2 regions of the Streptococcus agalactiae genome follow, and region 2 is predicted to be linked to the other one. Evidence: predicted binding sites of a transcription regulator. Region 2 holds the regulator's gene; the other holds the start of a gene.

Region 1 (8,157 bases), 1.8 Mb from region 2:
TTTCAAGGAAAGTCAGTTGGTAAAGTTGCGCTTTTTTTAAGCTATCTCTAAAAAGGTTGTCATCATTGTAAGCAATTGTCAATAAGGAAATTCCGGGTCTATCTTCTTGGTTTTTAGAAAGATTTGGACCAGCCCAATTATTAAAGGCTAGATGATGATGGTAGTTGCCGGATGCAATCCAACGAGCTGTCGGGATTGCAAATTTCTCATCAAAGCCAAAAACATTTTGATAGAGTTTTGAGCTAATCTTAGCATCTTTAACACTCAAATGAATATGACCAATACGAGTTTTTTCAGAAAGCTTATAATTATTAGGAACGTTGACAAGGCTGTCAAGTAAATTGTCAATATCTAGTCTTTCAGTAATACCAATAATTTGTCCACTCTCTCTGATATCCCACATAGAGATATCCTTATCATTATAAATTTCGATTCCATTACCTTCAGGATCACTTAGATAGATAGCATTGCTATAGCCATGGTCAGCTCCACCCTCTAGAGGGATATGCTGAGATAATAAATGATTTAGAGCTAGACTGAGATGGTATTCATCTGGTACTAAAATAGCAGTGTGATAAAGGCCATAGGTACTATGCTTTTCAAGTTCAGTTTTTTCAAGGATAATAAGAGGGATTTTTTGATTTACCCCTAGTAAGGCTCTAGTGCTTGATTTGTCAATAACAGTTAACCCAATGATATCGCTATAGAAGTTTACGAGGTTTACGAGGTCATTTACTTTCAAGGTGATTGATTCAATGGAATGATTGGCTTTGTATGGATACGGCATAGTTAATCCTCCTATTATTACTATATAGTAACATATTACACCGTTCATTGAGAGAAATAAACTAATTTGTTTTGAAATATAGCTTATATTAGTAGTCTCATTAGACCAGACGAAGTTTATTTGCGAAACAAAAATTTAAGTGTTAGACTAAAGTAAGCGCGTACAATTATATTTTGGAGGATAATATGGTGAGGCTAATATTTAGTGATATTGATGGTACTTTAATTAACAGTAATTTTAAAGTAACACCTAAGACACGGCAAGGAATTAAACAAATAGTAGCTCAAGGGGCTACTTTCGTTCCCATATCAGCTAGGATGCCTGAGGCAATTACTCCGATTATGGAACAAATTGGAATAGATTCTTATATTATTTCCTATAATGGGGCTTTAATACAAGATATGCAACAAAATACAATTGCTTCCCACACAATGGATGGTCAAGTTGCCTTACAAGTTTGTTCTTATGTAAGCAAGCATTATTCGAAAATTGCATGGAATGTCTATCGTTATCATGAATGGTATTCCTGTGATAAAGAAAATGAGTGGGTCCAAAAAGAGGAGGAGATTGTTGGTTTACAATCTAAAGAGATGAGTTTGATGGAGTTAGAGAAGCAAGATAGGATTCATAAACTTCTCTTGATGGGAGAACCATCTCTGATGGGAGGATTGGAGAACACTTTGAAAGCTCAATATCCACATTTATCAATCGCACAATCTGCTCCTTACTTTATTGAAATAATGGCTCCAGGTATTGAAAAAGGAAAATCTGCTAAAACTTTAGCAGACTATTTAGATATTTCTCTTGCAGACTCTATTGCGTTTGGTGATAACTATAATGATTTAAATCTGCTTGAAATTGTGGGTAAAGGTTTTGTCATGGCGAATGCTCCTAAAGATTTACAAGAGAGAATTGGAAATGTAACTCAGGATAATGATAACGATGGTATTTATTATGCTTTAGTAGAGTATATGGAAAATAAAGGATAGCAAATCTAAATTTCCTTAAAAGCGTGTTATATCAACGAATGACTGTTATTTAAATTATCTATCTAACAAGAATTTTCAAAAAAATCAAATTTAACTATTGACAATTATTTTTAAATGACGTAAACTTATAGGCAACCATAAACAAGGAGAGAATAATATGTTAATCAAATCGTCTATTATTAAACAAACAAATACTTATTATTACTTTAGTTTCTTTAGATAGACGTTTGTAGCCTCAAGGATACAAACGTCACGCAAAGTTTGTATCTATGAAGCTAAAGCATTTTATGATGAAAGCAGAGCCGATTAGATCATTTCAATAATCTAGTTGGCTAAGGCAATATTTTTTCGTCCTCCCGTGCACAGAGGAATTGAGAGAAATAATTAACCAACTAGATGTAGGGTCTAGTTGGTTTTTTGTTTTATGGAAAATTTGATGGTATTACAAGGAGATAGTAATGAAAAAAATAACAAAGATGGTAATTGGCAGCGTTTTAGCAACTGTTCTGATGACAGCTTGTTCACAATCTTCTCAAAATGGTCAATCTGATGTTCTACATATTGGTATTTTACAATATGTAGAACATCCCTCTCTAACTGCCACTAGAAAAGGATTTATAAAAGAATTAGCTAAAGAAGGCTATAAAGATGGCAAAAATATCAAAATTGAGTATAAGAATGCTCAAGGGGATCAGTCAAATATCCAATCAATTTCTGAAAAACTCATTAAAGATAATAAATTAGTATTGGGAATTGCGACTCCGGCGGCTCAATCGTTGACAACTGTGTCAACAGAAACACCTATTTTGTTTACAGCAGTGACAGATCCGGTATCAGCCGAATTAGTAAAATCAATGAAAAAACCTGAAGGTTTAGCAACTGGTACAAGTGACATGTCTCCAATTAAAAAGCAAGTATCCCTTTTGAGAAAAGTAATGCCTAAGGCTAAACGTGTTGGTATTATGTATACCACTAGCGAGCGTAACTCAGAAGTTCAGGTAAAACAAGCAAAAAAGATCTTCCAAGAGGCGGGGATTAAAACAAGTGTTAAAGGCATTTCTTCCACTAATGATGTACAAGATACTGCTAAGAGTTTAATGTCTAAAACAGATGTTCTTTTTGTACCAACAGATAATATTATAGCTAGCTCAGTAACGCTGTTAGGGAATTTATCGAAAGAATTAAAAGTGCCTGTTGTGGGAGGTTCAGCAGATATGGTACCAAGTGGTTTGCTCTTTTCTTATGGGGCTGATTATGAGGCTTTGGGTCGTCAAACGGCAAGACAAGCTGTTAAAATCCTCAAAGGTAAAGACGTCGCTAACATTCCTTCAGAATATCCTCAAAATCTAAAAGTAGTAGTTAATGAAGATATGGCAAAAGAGCTTGGAATTGATGTTTCAAGTATTAAAAATAATAAATAATCAGAAAGGTATTGTATGTTAGATATTATCTTATCCGGAATTTCGCAAGGATTACTTTGGTCAATTATGGCAATTGGCGTGTTTATCACTTTTCGTATCTTAGACATAGCCGATCTCTCTGCAGAGGGTGCTTTCCCTATGGGGGCTGCAGTTTGCGCCTTATGTATCGTTAATGATATTAATCCAATTGTGGCTACCATAGCGGGCATGTTAGGTGGTATGTTGGCAGGACTAGTATCGGGTTTTCTTCATACTAAAATGAAAATACCAGCCCTCCTCACAGGTATTATTACGTTGACAGGACTTTACTCTATTAATTTACTTGTTTTAGGAAGATCAAACGTCTCTTTTGCTCTCAAAAATACTTTGGTTACAATGGTAACAAGATTAGGTTTAAATAAACTTTCAGCAGTTTTATTAATTGGAATTGTTTGTGTAGGTTTGGTTATCTTAATTTTGTATCTCTTTTTAAATACCCAACTAGGATTAGCTTTAAGAGCGACAGGTGATAATGAGGCTATGGGACAAGCCAATAGTATTAAAGTAGATCGGATGAAAATGCTAGGATATATGATTGGGAATGGTCTGATTGCTTTATCTGGTGCACTTTTAGCGCAAAATAATGGCTATGCAGATTTGAATATGGGAGTGGGTACAATCGTTATTGGATTAGCTTCAATTATCTTGGCAGAAGTAATGATAAAATACTTACCTCTTGGTAAAAGGTTATGGTCAATTGTATTAGGTTCTGTTTTATACCGTATGATTATTGTTTTCATATTAACAACCGATATTGATGCACAGATGATAAAGTTGGTTTCAGCAATTTTGTTGGCTCTCATTTTGTATGTCCCAGAATTACGAGCTAAATTAGGAGTAAAAACCTCTAAATCGCTTACAAAGGAAGGATAAGAACATGTCATTACTTGAATTAGTCAATCTGCACAAAACTTTTGAAAAAGGAACTGTCAATGAGAACCATGTTTTACGTGGTTTAGATTTAACGATTGAAGACGGTGATTTTATTTCAGTAATTGGAGGTAACGGTGCAGGAAAATCAACCCTCCTTAACTGTATTGCTGGTCTGATCCCTATTGATCAGGGGGCAATCACATTAGACAACCAATCAATTACTAAAGACTCTGTAGAAAAACGATCTAAGGATATTAGTCGAGTCTTTCAGGATCCTAGAATGGGAACTGCAACAAATTTGACGATTGAAGAAAATATGGCAATTGCACATAAAAGAGGCAATAAGCGTCACATTTTTAGACAGTCAGTGACTGACGATGACTGTCAACTATTTAAAAAGTCTCTATCACAATTAGGTCTAGGCTTAGAAAATCGAATGAAGACTGATGCTGCATTTTTATCTGGCGGTCAGCGTCAAGCCCTCACGTTAGCTATGGCAACTCTTGTTCGTCCCAAATTATTATTACTGGATGAACATACAGCGGCTCTAGATCCCAAAACTAGCGATATGGTTATGGAATTAACACAGAAAGTGATAGAAGAACAACGATTGACAGCCTTAATGATTACACACAATATGGAACATGCCATTGCTTATGGTAATCGTCTTGTGATGCTCTACCACGGGAAAATTGTTGTTGATGTTAAAGGAGAAGCAAAGAGAAACTTAACAGTTGCAGAATTAATGGAACTTTTCCATAAAAACTCAGGTCAACAGTTGATAGATGATGCCCTTGTCTTAGGTTAAAATATAAATTTCTCTAGTGAATGGACAGGATAACTAGGGAAATTTTTCTTGTTTGAAACATGCCTTTTCTCTTGACTAATTCTGACCAAGTGATAGAATAGTTTTTGTAGTTAGCACTCTCTGTATGGGAGTGCTAAAAAATCAAAATATATCTCGTATGGAGGTTCGTTTATTATGTTAAAACCATTAGGTGATCGTGTGATCATTTCGTTTGTTGAAACTGAAGAGAAATCTGTCGGTGGTTTTGTTCTTGCAGGAGCAAGCCATGATGCGACAAAGACAGCCAAAGTTCTTGCTGTGGGTGACGGTATTCGTACCTTAACAGGGGAATTAGTTGCACCTAGTGTTGCAGAGGGTGATACTGTTTTAGTCGAAAATGGTGCTGGTCTGGAAGTTAAAGACGGTAACGAAAAAGTGACAGTTGTTCGCGAAAGTGACATTGTTGCTGTCGTTAAATAGGTTTTATTAAGCAAGAAAGGATATAGGCCTATTAGAGAAAAGTTGCTTTGTAAAGCAAAGTAGGCTTTGTTAAATTTTAGGCCTGGGTATTAAATTATGGCAAAAGATATTAAATTTTCAGCGGATGCCCGCTCAGCAATGGTGCGTGGTGTTGATATTTTAGCTGATACAGTCAAAGTAACATTAGGTCCTAAAGGCCGTAATGTTGTTCTTGAAAAAGCATTTGGTTCTCCTTTAATTACAAATGATGGTGTGACAATTGCTAAAGAAATTGAGCTAGAAGATCACTTTGAAAATATGGGAGCTAAACTTGTGTCAGAAGTGGCTTCAAAAACTAATGATATTGCAGGGGATGGCACTACAACTGCTACTGTTTTGACCCAAGCTATTGTACGGGAAGGTCTTAAAAATGTAACTGCAGGGGCAAATCCGATTGGCATTCGTCGTGGTATTGAAACAGCTGTTTCAGCAGCAGTTGAAGAGCTAAAAGAGATTGCACAACCAGTTTCAGGCAAAGAAGCTATTGCTCAAGTTGCGGCTGTGTCTTCACGTTCTGAAAAAGTTGGGGAATACATTTCTGAAGCTATGGAGCGCGTGGGTAATGATGGTGTTATCACTATTGAAGAATCGCGAGGTATGGAAACAGAGCTTGAAGTTGTGGAAGGAATGCAGTTTGACCGTGGGTACTTGTCACAGTATATGGTAACTGATAACGAGAAAATGGTCTCTGAACTTGAGAATCCGTATATCCTTATTACAGATAAGAAAATTTCAAATATCCAAGAAATTTTACCATTATTAGAAGAGGTTCTTAAAACAAATCGTCCATTGCTAATCATCGCTGATGATGTTGATGGAGAAGCTCTCCCAACGCTTGTTCTTAATAAAATTCGTGGAACTTTCAATGTCGTAGCTGTTAAAGCGCCTGGATTTGGTGATCGTCGTAAAGCCATGCTGGAAGATATTGCTATCCTAACAGGAGGAACTGTCGTTACTGAAGACCTTGGTTTAGACTTAAAAGATGCTACTATGCAAGTTTTAGGACAGTCTGCTAAAGTAACAGTAGATAAAGATTCTACTGTTATTGTCGAAGGTGCCGGTGACTCATCAGCAATTGCTAATCGCGTAGCTATCATTAAGTCACAGATGGAGGCTACAACTTCTGATTTTGATCGTGAAAAATTACAAGAACGACTTGCCAAGTTAGCCGGTGGTGTAGCAGTAATTAAAGTTGGTGCAGCGACTGAAACAGAATTAAAAGAGATGAAACTTCGCATCGAAGATGCGTTAAATGCAACGCGTGCTGCAGTTGAAGAAGGTATTGTTTCAGGTGGAGGTACGGCTCTTGTGAACGTTATTGAAAAAGTAGCGGCACTGAAACTTAATGGTGATGAGGAGACTGGACGTAATATTGTTCTTCGTGCTCTCGAAGAGCCTGTTCGTCAAATTGCTTACAATGCTGGATATGAAGGTTCAGTTATTATTGAACGTTTAAAACAGTCTGAAATTGGTACAGGATTTAATGCGGCTAATGGAGAATGGGTAGATATGGTTACCACAGGTATCATTGACCCTGTCAAAGTAACACGTTCTGCACTTCAAAATGCGGCATCTGTAGCAAGTCTTATCTTGACTACAGAAGCAGTAGTAGCAAATAAACCTGAACCAGAAGCTCCTACAGCTCCTGCAATGGATCCATCTATGATGGGTGGCTTCTAATCACTAACTTATCACAACATAAAACTCCCCTTTAACAAAGGGGAGTTTTATGTTGTGATAATAGAGATATGATAGTCACTACCACTTGCGGTAAGAAGATCATAAGGATAGGCCATCCAATATTTGCCAGTAGTGGGAGGAAAAAAAGTAGCAAAACAATGATTGCTATTATCTTAGATTGAGATTGATAAGCTAAGAATTGAATTATGGCTAATAGAATTAAGTAACTAATAAGTATAAATAACATAGCAAAGAGCATTCCGTACCCAGCACCCATTGACGGTTCCTTTGGAGGGGCTAGAAAATAACTTAACTTAAAATAAGCGCCAACTATTAGGCCCATAATTAATTCGGTAAAAGTTATGAAAAAAGCAACTTTTAATAGTCTATTTTGCATAGGCTTGTCTCCTTAATGAGAGGTAATGGACAATTCAAAGTGCTCAATGGGAACGTAATGCTTATTACACATTAGTATTTTCTCTTGGTTAAAAATTGTTTCTTGTATTAATATGAATTGTCCATGATCGGATAGGGTATATTTGGTTGCTGAAAAATTGCCAGATGTCGCATATCCCAAATGGCTTTGTGAGTGGCTTGATATGCCTTCTTGATAGATACCTTCTTCAATGAAGTTTAACAACTGTTTAGTATCATGTAAAGAAATCTCAGCATCTGAAATAAGTTCGATAGGGATAAAAGAAAGTGTGTAAGCTAATGGTCCATCATCGGTGTGGTACCAACGATCAGCAATAACAACTACAGGGGTTTCTTGTTTAAGTGAAGCTGTGATAGCTTCTGCAGGAACCTCTACACGAAATTCTAATTCCACTTCTGTAATTTTGGAAGTTAGACAAGTTTTAATAGGGTGTTGTCTATTTTCGTAACCGTTTTCAGACAAGTTGCTAGAATTTTCTCTAATGAAATTACCTTTTCCTCTGATATTTTTAACCAAATGGTCTTCTTGTAATAGTGCTAATGACTTTCGTAAAGTAGCTCGACTAACATTAAGTTGCCCTGCTAATTCGGGCTCAGAAGGCAATTGCATTCCAGGAGAATAAGTAC
Region 2 (8,157 bases):
ATACAATTGATGAAAAAGTAGAGGTTCGCGTTCCTGATGTCAATGGCGGTTATCACTCTGAGCATTGTGTTACTAATTCCTATCAGAAAGGTTACTGAAAGATGATGAAGCAGTAGCTCTATAATCACTAAAAGCTCATCATTGCTTAGTGTTTAAGTTAACTTCTAAAGCTCGAACCTTGTTAAATCAAGGCTTGTTTACTTTTAAAAGTGACATTTTATTTTTCTAAAAATGAGGTTATCGGGATTCCTCATTCTAAGTTACTTTGTTTATATGTACCTTTACTTAAGGTTTATTTTCATTATTTTTAATTTAATATTTTGGAGTATGTACGCTCCATTATAGTATTTTCGAAGACATCTTTAAAAGAACTGTAGAAGTTAAAATATTTTAACCTAGTATCTAACGTCATATATTGGTACATAGTCTTAAATATCCTTTTGATAACCTTGTACATATGAAATAGGCTAAATATTTTTAGTGAACTAAATGTAAGTTTATTGTTTGTATTAGGCGGGATAACAATATTGTTGTTTTTATTCTTTCTGAGTAATGGTTTATTAATTATGTAATTATTCTGGTATCAAATGATACTTTTAATATTCCAGTTTGTCAATAAATCATCAATGTAATTCTTTTCATCAAAAGCGATCCCTTTATCTGGTTGATTTAATATGTTAACTTGATGATTATTCTTCTTGCTTAATATATGGGATAATAATTATCTTAAATTGACACTTGGAGCATTCAATCACGAGATTGTAATAACTAAAAATTGTTTAAAATTTAAGGATGTATTTCTTGTTGATCTTACTATCTGATCTAATAATGGTATATAATAAGATTAAAATTTAAACATTGTCTGGAGATGTAGCAAAGGAGATAAAATGACTAAAATTTATCATATGATTTTATGTAATTCTGATATAATGAAGATTTTAGCTATAATAAAATCTCTTCCACTGAATGATTGTTGGCTGTGTGCTGGCACATTGAGAAACTTTATATGGAATAAACTTTCTGGAATAAATGAGACATTGACATCAGATATTGATGTTGTATTTTTTGATAAAAATATTTCTTATGAAGAAACGGTGGCATTAGAACAACAATTAAAGGATAACTATCCACAGTATGATTGGGAACTTAAAAATGAATTTTACATGAACACTCATTCTCCTAATACCCCAAAGTATACTAGCTCTAAAGATGCTATTTCGAAATTTCCTGAAAAGTGTACTTCAGTGGGAGCAAGGTTAGATGATAGAAATCAACTCGAACTTTACCTCCCTTATGGTGAAGAGGAAATACTAAATTTCATTGTTAGTCCTACGCCATATTTTGAAGAGGATCTATTACGTTATAATGTTTATTTGAAGCGAGTGGATAAGAAGAAATGGAATAATATTTGGCCTTGTTTAACAATCATAAAAAATGATAACGTTACTGGAGTTGGCTTAACAGCTTTTAAATTTTTAGACTAACAAATAGTATAGACCTTTAATAAGGTCGTTTATCGATAATCATAGTGTACTGTGTTATAATCGTTATAGCATAAAAACACGTTGCAGTTGGTAGTCTGCAAGCGTTCAGTGAACGTCAGTAACCTTCCCTCCAGGTCGTCCATTGCAATTTAATATTTAAAGGAGGGGGCTGTATGAAAATGACAGTCTATTTTGATGGTAATTTTTGGTTGGGTTTGATTGAGTACGATGATGATGGTGATTACAAAGTTTTTCGTTATTTTTTTGGAAAAGAACCTAAAGATGATGATGTTTTTAATTTTATAAATCATAAACTTAATGATTTGATAAAAAAATATGAGTTTGTTAAAACGGATATTTCTCTAAAGCGTACGAATGAACACAAAAAAAGTCCTAAAAGAATGCAAAGAGAAATTAATAGAGAAAAACGTAAGCCAGTAGTATCTAAAAAAGCGCAATTGGCGATGAAAACTATTCATATGAGTATAAAAAACGAACGTCAATTAAGTCAGAAATGTAAGAAAAATGAGTTAAGAAAGCATCGGTACCAATTAAAACAAGAAAAACGTTACCAAAAGAAAAAAGGGCATTGATTGTGTCATCATATAAAAAGCTTGAGATGATACTCTCAAGCTTTTTATATGTTAACTAATATGAGTCACTAAATAGTCTGATAATGCTCAATTAATGTGTTTTGGGAAAAAATCATTTCCTTAAAGGACACCATTGTCATGTTGTTATCACCTTACTTTTTTTATACTTAGTATATGTTTAAGAAAGGAATAAGTTGTTTTGAGAGATTTTGAGGAGTTGTTTGATAAAGTAAAGCCAATCGTAATGAAGCTGAGAAGAAATTATTTTGTTCAACTTTGGGAATATGATGATTGGATTCAAGAAGGACGTATTGTACTTTTTAGGTTGCTTGAAGAGCATCCGTATTTATTGGATAATGAAAGCAAACTATTCATTTACTTTAAAACAAAATTTTCAAATTATTTAAACGATGTATTAAGACACCAAGATTGTCAAAAGCGACAATTTAATAAAATGCCTTATGAAGAAATCAGTGAAGTTAGTCACTATGTTAAGAGTAAAGGACTAGTTTTAGATGACTATATTGCTTATCGTGATACTTTAACAAAAGTGGAAGAAACTTTGTCAGATATTGATAAAGAAAAATTTGAAAAACTGATTAGTGGTGAACGTTTTGCGGGGAAGAAACAATTCATACGAGATATTCAACCTTTTTTCAATGCTTTTAAAGCGGATTAATCGATTTTATTTCTGCAGTAGATAGCTGCAGAATTTTTTTATAGGGAAAGTTCGCTGATATATTCCTGTGAAAGCCTTTGTTTTTTGTTATAATATAATAAAATGCTTGTGAGGTGTCAGTATGAGTAAAGTTCGTTTATATATCGCTCGTCATGGTAAAACAATGTTTAATACAATTGGTCGCGCTCAGGGGTGGAGTGATACTCCTTTAACTACTTTTGGAGAACTCGGGATTAAAGAGCTTGGTTTGGGACTAAAGGCTTCAAATATTAGTTTTAAAGAGGCTTTTTCTAGTGATAGTGGACGTACTTTACAAACTATGGAAATTATTCTCAGGGAAGTGCAACAGGAAAATATTCCCTATACGAGAGATAAACGAATCCGCGAGTGGTGCTTTGGTAGTTTGGATGGAGGATATGATGGCGACCTTTTTAATGGCGTTCTGCCTCGAGTTTCAAACGGAGATATGAGCCATTTGACACACGAAGAAATTGCTAATTTGATTTGTCAAGTTGATACGGCTGGCTGGGCAGAACCGTGGGCAATATTGAGTAACCGTATTCTGTCAGGCTTCACTGCTATAGCTAAAAAAATAGAGGATATTGGGGGAGGTAATGCGATTGTTGTCAGTCATGGGATGACTATTGCGACTTTTTTATGGTTAATCGACCACAGTACCCCTCGTAGTTTAGGCTTAAACAATGGTAGTGTCTCAGTCGTTGATTTTGAAGATGGAACATTTTCTATTCAATCTATTGGGGATATGTCCTATCGAGAAAAAGGAAGAGAAATTTTAGAAAAAACATTACAATGAAAAAAAATAAAGTTATCCGATTCAGTTTAGTTGGTGTTCTACTTGCGATACTATGCTTTAGTCTTTTTGCTTTATTGAAGCCTAACAGTCAACAATCATCATCTCAAAAGTTGAGGAATGAGGATATAAAAAAGACATCCTCTCAAAAAAGAAATAAGAAATTACGATTACCAGCTGTATCATCAAAAGATTGGAACTTGATTTTGGTCAATCGTGACCATAAACATGAAGAATTAAGTCCAGATGTGGTGCCTGTTGAAAATATTTATTTGGATAAACGTATTACGAAGCAAGCTACTCAGTTTTTAGAGGCTGCTAGAGCAATTGATTCACGAGAACATTTAATTTCGGGTTATCGTAGTGTTGCCTATCAGGAGAAGTTGTTCAATTCTTATGTTACTCAAGAAATGACTAGTAACCCTAATTTGACGAAGGAACAAGCAGAAAAGTTGGTAAAAACTTACTCTCAGCCTGCAGGTGCTAGTGAACACCAGACTGGATTAGCGATGGATATGAGTACTGTAGATTCTTTGAATGAGAGCGATCCTAGAGTAGTCAGTCAGTTGAAAAAGATAGCTCCACAATATGGTTTTGTCTTACGGTTTCCGGATGGTAAAACAGCAGAAACAGGGGTAGGTTATGAAGATTGGCATTACCGCTATGTTGGGGTAGAGTCTGCAAAATATATGGCCAAACATCATTTAACATTAGAAGAATACATAACTTTATTAAAGGAGAATAACCAATGAGGAAACGTTTTTCCTTGCTAAATTTTATTGTTGTTACTTTTATTTTCTTTTTCTTTATTCTTTTTCCGCTTTTAAACCATAAGGGAAAAGTAGATGCTAATTCTAGGCAGAGTGTTACCTACACCAAAGAAGAATTTATACAAAAAATTGTGCCAGATGCGCAAGATCTAGGAAAGTCGTACGGTATTCGTCCTTCATTTATTATTGCACAGGCGGCTTTGGATTCTGATTTCGGAGAGAAAATATTAGCTAATAAGTATCATAATCTGTTTGGTTTGCTTGCAGAACCAGGAACGCCCTCAATTACCTTAAATGATAGTAGTACAGGAAAAAAACAGGAAAAGCAATTTACTCATTATAAATCTTGGAAGTATTCAATGTATGATTACCTTGCTCATATAAAATCTGGAGCGACAGGCAAAAAAGATTCGTATACTATAATGGTGTCTGTTAAAAATCCAAAAACTTTAGTGCAAAAATTACAAGATAGTGGTTTTGATAATGACAAAAAGTACGCTAAAAAAATGACGGAAATCATTGATTTGTATGATTTAACAAGATATGATAAGTGATATTAGCACTCTTTGAATAAGAGTGCTAATTTTTGATGTTTTTTCCTTGACTATCTTTTAAAAAGGAGTATAATAAAATCATAGTTAGCAGTCGATGTGTAAGAGTGCTAATTTCAAAAAGACCGAGAGGGGTGATGTTTTTGTGATTACACAACGTCAAAATGATATTTTGAATTTAATCGTTGAGTTATTTACACAAACTCATGAACCAGTAGGGTCTAAAGCTTTACAGAGAACGATTGATTCTAGTAGCGCCACTATTCGTAATGATATGGCAAAACTAGAGAAGTTGGGGTTATTGGAAAAAGCGCACACTTCTAGTGGACGGATGCCGAGCCCAGCTGGTTTTAAGTATTTTGTAGAGCACTCCCTTAGACTAGATAGTATTGATGAGCAAGATATTTATTATGTCATAAAAGCTTTTGATTTTGAAGCATTCAAATTAGAAGACATGCTTCAAAAAGCTAGTCATATTTTATCGGAGATGACGGGCTATACATCCGTTATTTTAGATGTGGAGCCAGCTCGTCAACGTTTGACAGGGTTTGATGTTGTTCAGCTTAGCAACCATGATGCTCTAGCAGTCATGACTTTAGATGAATCTAAGCCAGTGACAGTGCAGTTTGCTATTCCAAGAAACTTTTTGACACGTGACTTGATAGCATTTAAAGCTATCGTAGAGGAGCGCTTGCTGGATGGTAGTGTCATGGATATTCATTATAAGTTGAGGACAGAAATTCCTCAGATCGTTCAGAAGTATTTTGTAACTACGGATAATGTTTTACAACTATTTGATTATGTTTTTTCAGAGCTGTTTCTGGAAACGGTATTTGTAGCTGGCAAGGTAAATTCTTTAACATATTCAGAACTATCAACGTATCAGTTTTTGGATAATGAGCAGCAAGTAGCGATTTCTTTGAGGCAAAGTCTGAAAGAGGGTGAGATGGCTTCTGTCCAAGTGGCAGATAGTCAAGAAGCCGCACTTGCAGATGTGTCAGTTTTAACTCACAAATTTTTGATTCCTTACCGTGGATTTGGACTCCTGAGTTTGATTGGTCCTATTGATATGGATTATCGTAGGTCTGTTAGTTTGGTAAACATTATCGGAAAGGTATTGGCTGCTAAATTAGGTGATTATTATCGATACCTAAATTCTAACCATTATGAAGTTCACTGATAATGGCAGTATTCAATAAGTTATTTAAAAGGAGGCACTCAGTGTCAGAAGAAATTAAAAAAGACGATTTACAGGAAGAAGTGGAAGCCACTGAAACTGAAGAGACAGTTGAGGAAGTTATTGAAGAAATTCCTGAAAAATCAGAGTTAGAACTCGCAAACGAGCGTGCTGATGAGTTTGAAAATAAATACTTGCGTGCTCATGCAGAAATGCAGAATATACAACGTCGCTCTAGTGAAGAACGTCAACAACTTCAACGCTATCGTTCTCAGGATCTGGCAAAAGCAATCTTACCATCGCTTGACAATCTAGAACGTGCCTTGGCTGTTGAAGGGTTGACAGATGATGTTAAAAAAGGTTTAGAAATGACTCGTGATAGCCTTATTCAAGCACTAAAGGAAGAAGGCGTAGAAGAAGTAGAAGTCGACTCATTTGACCACAACTTTCATATGGCAGTTCAGACCCTCCCAGCCGATGATGAACATCCAGCCGATAGCATTGCAGAAGTCTTTCAAAAGGGATATAAATTGCACGAGCGTCTGCTAAGACCAGCGATGGTAGTTGTCTATAACTAAGGTAAATGAGTTTTCGTTTTTGTCCGTAATGACAGTAAACTAGATAGCAAGTTAGAAGCTATTCAGCTTGCTGATTAAACTATAGTGATTGCTTAGAATTGGAAGTAAAATAATTCGAGTGCTTACTAAGATAAATTGAAATAAAAAGTAATAAAGTATTATAAAATAAGAGGTATTAACATGTCTAAAATTATTGGTATTGACTTAGGTACAACAAACTCAGCAGTAGCAGTTCTTGAAGGGACTGAATCAAAAATCATTGCTAACCCAGAAGGCAATCGTACAACTCCTTCAGTAGTATCATTCAAAAATGGTGAAATTATCGTGGGTGATGCTGCAAAACGTCAAGCGGTAACAAATCCAGATACTGTTATCTCTATCAAATCAAAGATGGGAACTTCTGAAAAAGTTTCTGCAAATGGTAAAGAATATACTCCTCAAGAAATTTCAGCAATGATTCTTCAATACCTTAAAGGTTATGCTGAAGACTATCTTGGAGAAAAAGTAGAAAAAGCAGTTATTACTGTTCCAGCTTACTTCAACGATGCACAACGTCAGGCAACTAAAGACGCTGGTAAAATTGCAGGTCTTGAAGTAGAACGTATCGTTAACGAACCAACAGCAGCCGCACTTGCTTATGGTATGGACAAGACTGACAAGGATGAAAAAATCTTAGTTTTTGACCTTGGTGGTGGTACATTTGACGTATCAATCCTTGAATTAGGTGATGGTGTCTTCGACGTTCTTGCAACAGCAGGTGATAACAAACTTGGTGGTGACGACTTTGACCAGAAAATTATTGATTTCTTGGTAGAAGAATTCAAGAAAGAAAATGGTATTGATCTTTCTCAAGACAAAATGGCTCTTCAACGCTTGAAAGATGCTGCTGAAAAAGCTAAAAAAGACCTTTCAGGTGTAACTCAAACTCAAATTTCATTACCGTTCATCACTGCTGGTTCTGCTGGTCCTCTTCACTTGGAGATGAGCTTATCACGTGCTAAATTTGACGATCTCACTCGTGACCTTGTTGAACGTACGAAAACTCCAGTTCGTCAAGCACTCTCTGATGCAGGACTTTCATTGTCAGAAATTGATGAAGTTATCCTCGTTGGTGGATCAACACGTATCCCAGCAGTTGTTGAAGCTGTAAAAGCTGAAACTGGTAAAGAACCAAATAAATCTGTTAACCCTGATGAAGTGGTTGCCATGGGTGCTGCTATCCAAGGTGGTGTTATCACTGGGGATGTGAAAGACGTTGTACTTCTTGACGTAACACCATTGTCACTTGGTATTGAAACAATGGGTGGTGTCTTCACTAAATTGATCGACCGCAACACAACTATCCCAACATCTAAATCACAAGTCTTCTCAACAGCAGCAGACAACCAACCAGCCGTTGATATCCATGTTCTTCAAGGTGAACGCCCAATGGCAGCAGATAACAAAACACTCGGTCGCTTCCAATTGACTGATATCCCAGCTGCACCTCGTGGAATCCCACAAATTGAAGTAAC

The links. The regulator HrcA, encoded in region 2, represses chaperone genes, less so after heat shock. The targets are predictions, from matches to a motif close to TTAGCACTCNNNNNNNNNGAGTGCTAA.
Region 1: a site for HrcA is predicted at 5,028-5,054, ahead of groES (co-chaperone GroES). Genes of this name have one in related genera too.

What each region holds. Positions count from the first base shown of each region.
Region 1 covers NZ_OX460931.1:1,896,804-1,904,960, reverse strand. The annotation lists gene QOR44_RS09630 (VOC family protein) at 1-787, opposite strand, end outside; gene QOR44_RS09625 (Cof-type HAD-IIB family hydrolase) at 973-1,776, shown strand; gene QOR44_RS09620 (ABC transporter substrate-binding protein) at 2,235-3,197, shown strand; gene QOR44_RS09615 (ABC transporter permease) at 3,213-4,109, shown strand; gene QOR44_RS09610 (ABC transporter ATP-binding protein) at 4,114-4,917, shown strand; gene groES (co-chaperone GroES) at 5,092-5,376, shown strand; gene groL (chaperonin GroEL) at 5,473-7,095, shown strand; gene QOR44_RS09595 (hypothetical protein) at 7,127-7,492, opposite strand; gene QOR44_RS09590 (GntR family transcriptional regulator) at 7,505-8,157, opposite strand, start outside.
Region 2 covers NZ_OX460931.1:99,386-107,542, forward strand. The annotation lists gene QOR44_RS00710 (nucleotidyltransferase family protein) at 888-1,484, shown strand; gene QOR44_RS00715 (YjdF family protein) at 1,658-2,077, shown strand; gene QOR44_RS00720 (sigma-70 RNA polymerase sigma factor region 4 domain-containing protein) at 2,277-2,756, shown strand; gene QOR44_RS00725 (histidine phosphatase family protein) at 2,878-3,570, shown strand; gene QOR44_RS00730 (M15 family metallopeptidase) at 3,567-4,319, shown strand; gene QOR44_RS00735 (glycoside hydrolase family 73 protein) at 4,316-4,891, shown strand; gene hrcA (heat-inducible transcriptional repressor HrcA) at 5,034-6,068, shown strand; gene grpE (nucleotide exchange factor GrpE) at 6,071-6,643, shown strand; gene dnaK (molecular chaperone DnaK) at 6,824-8,157, shown strand, end outside.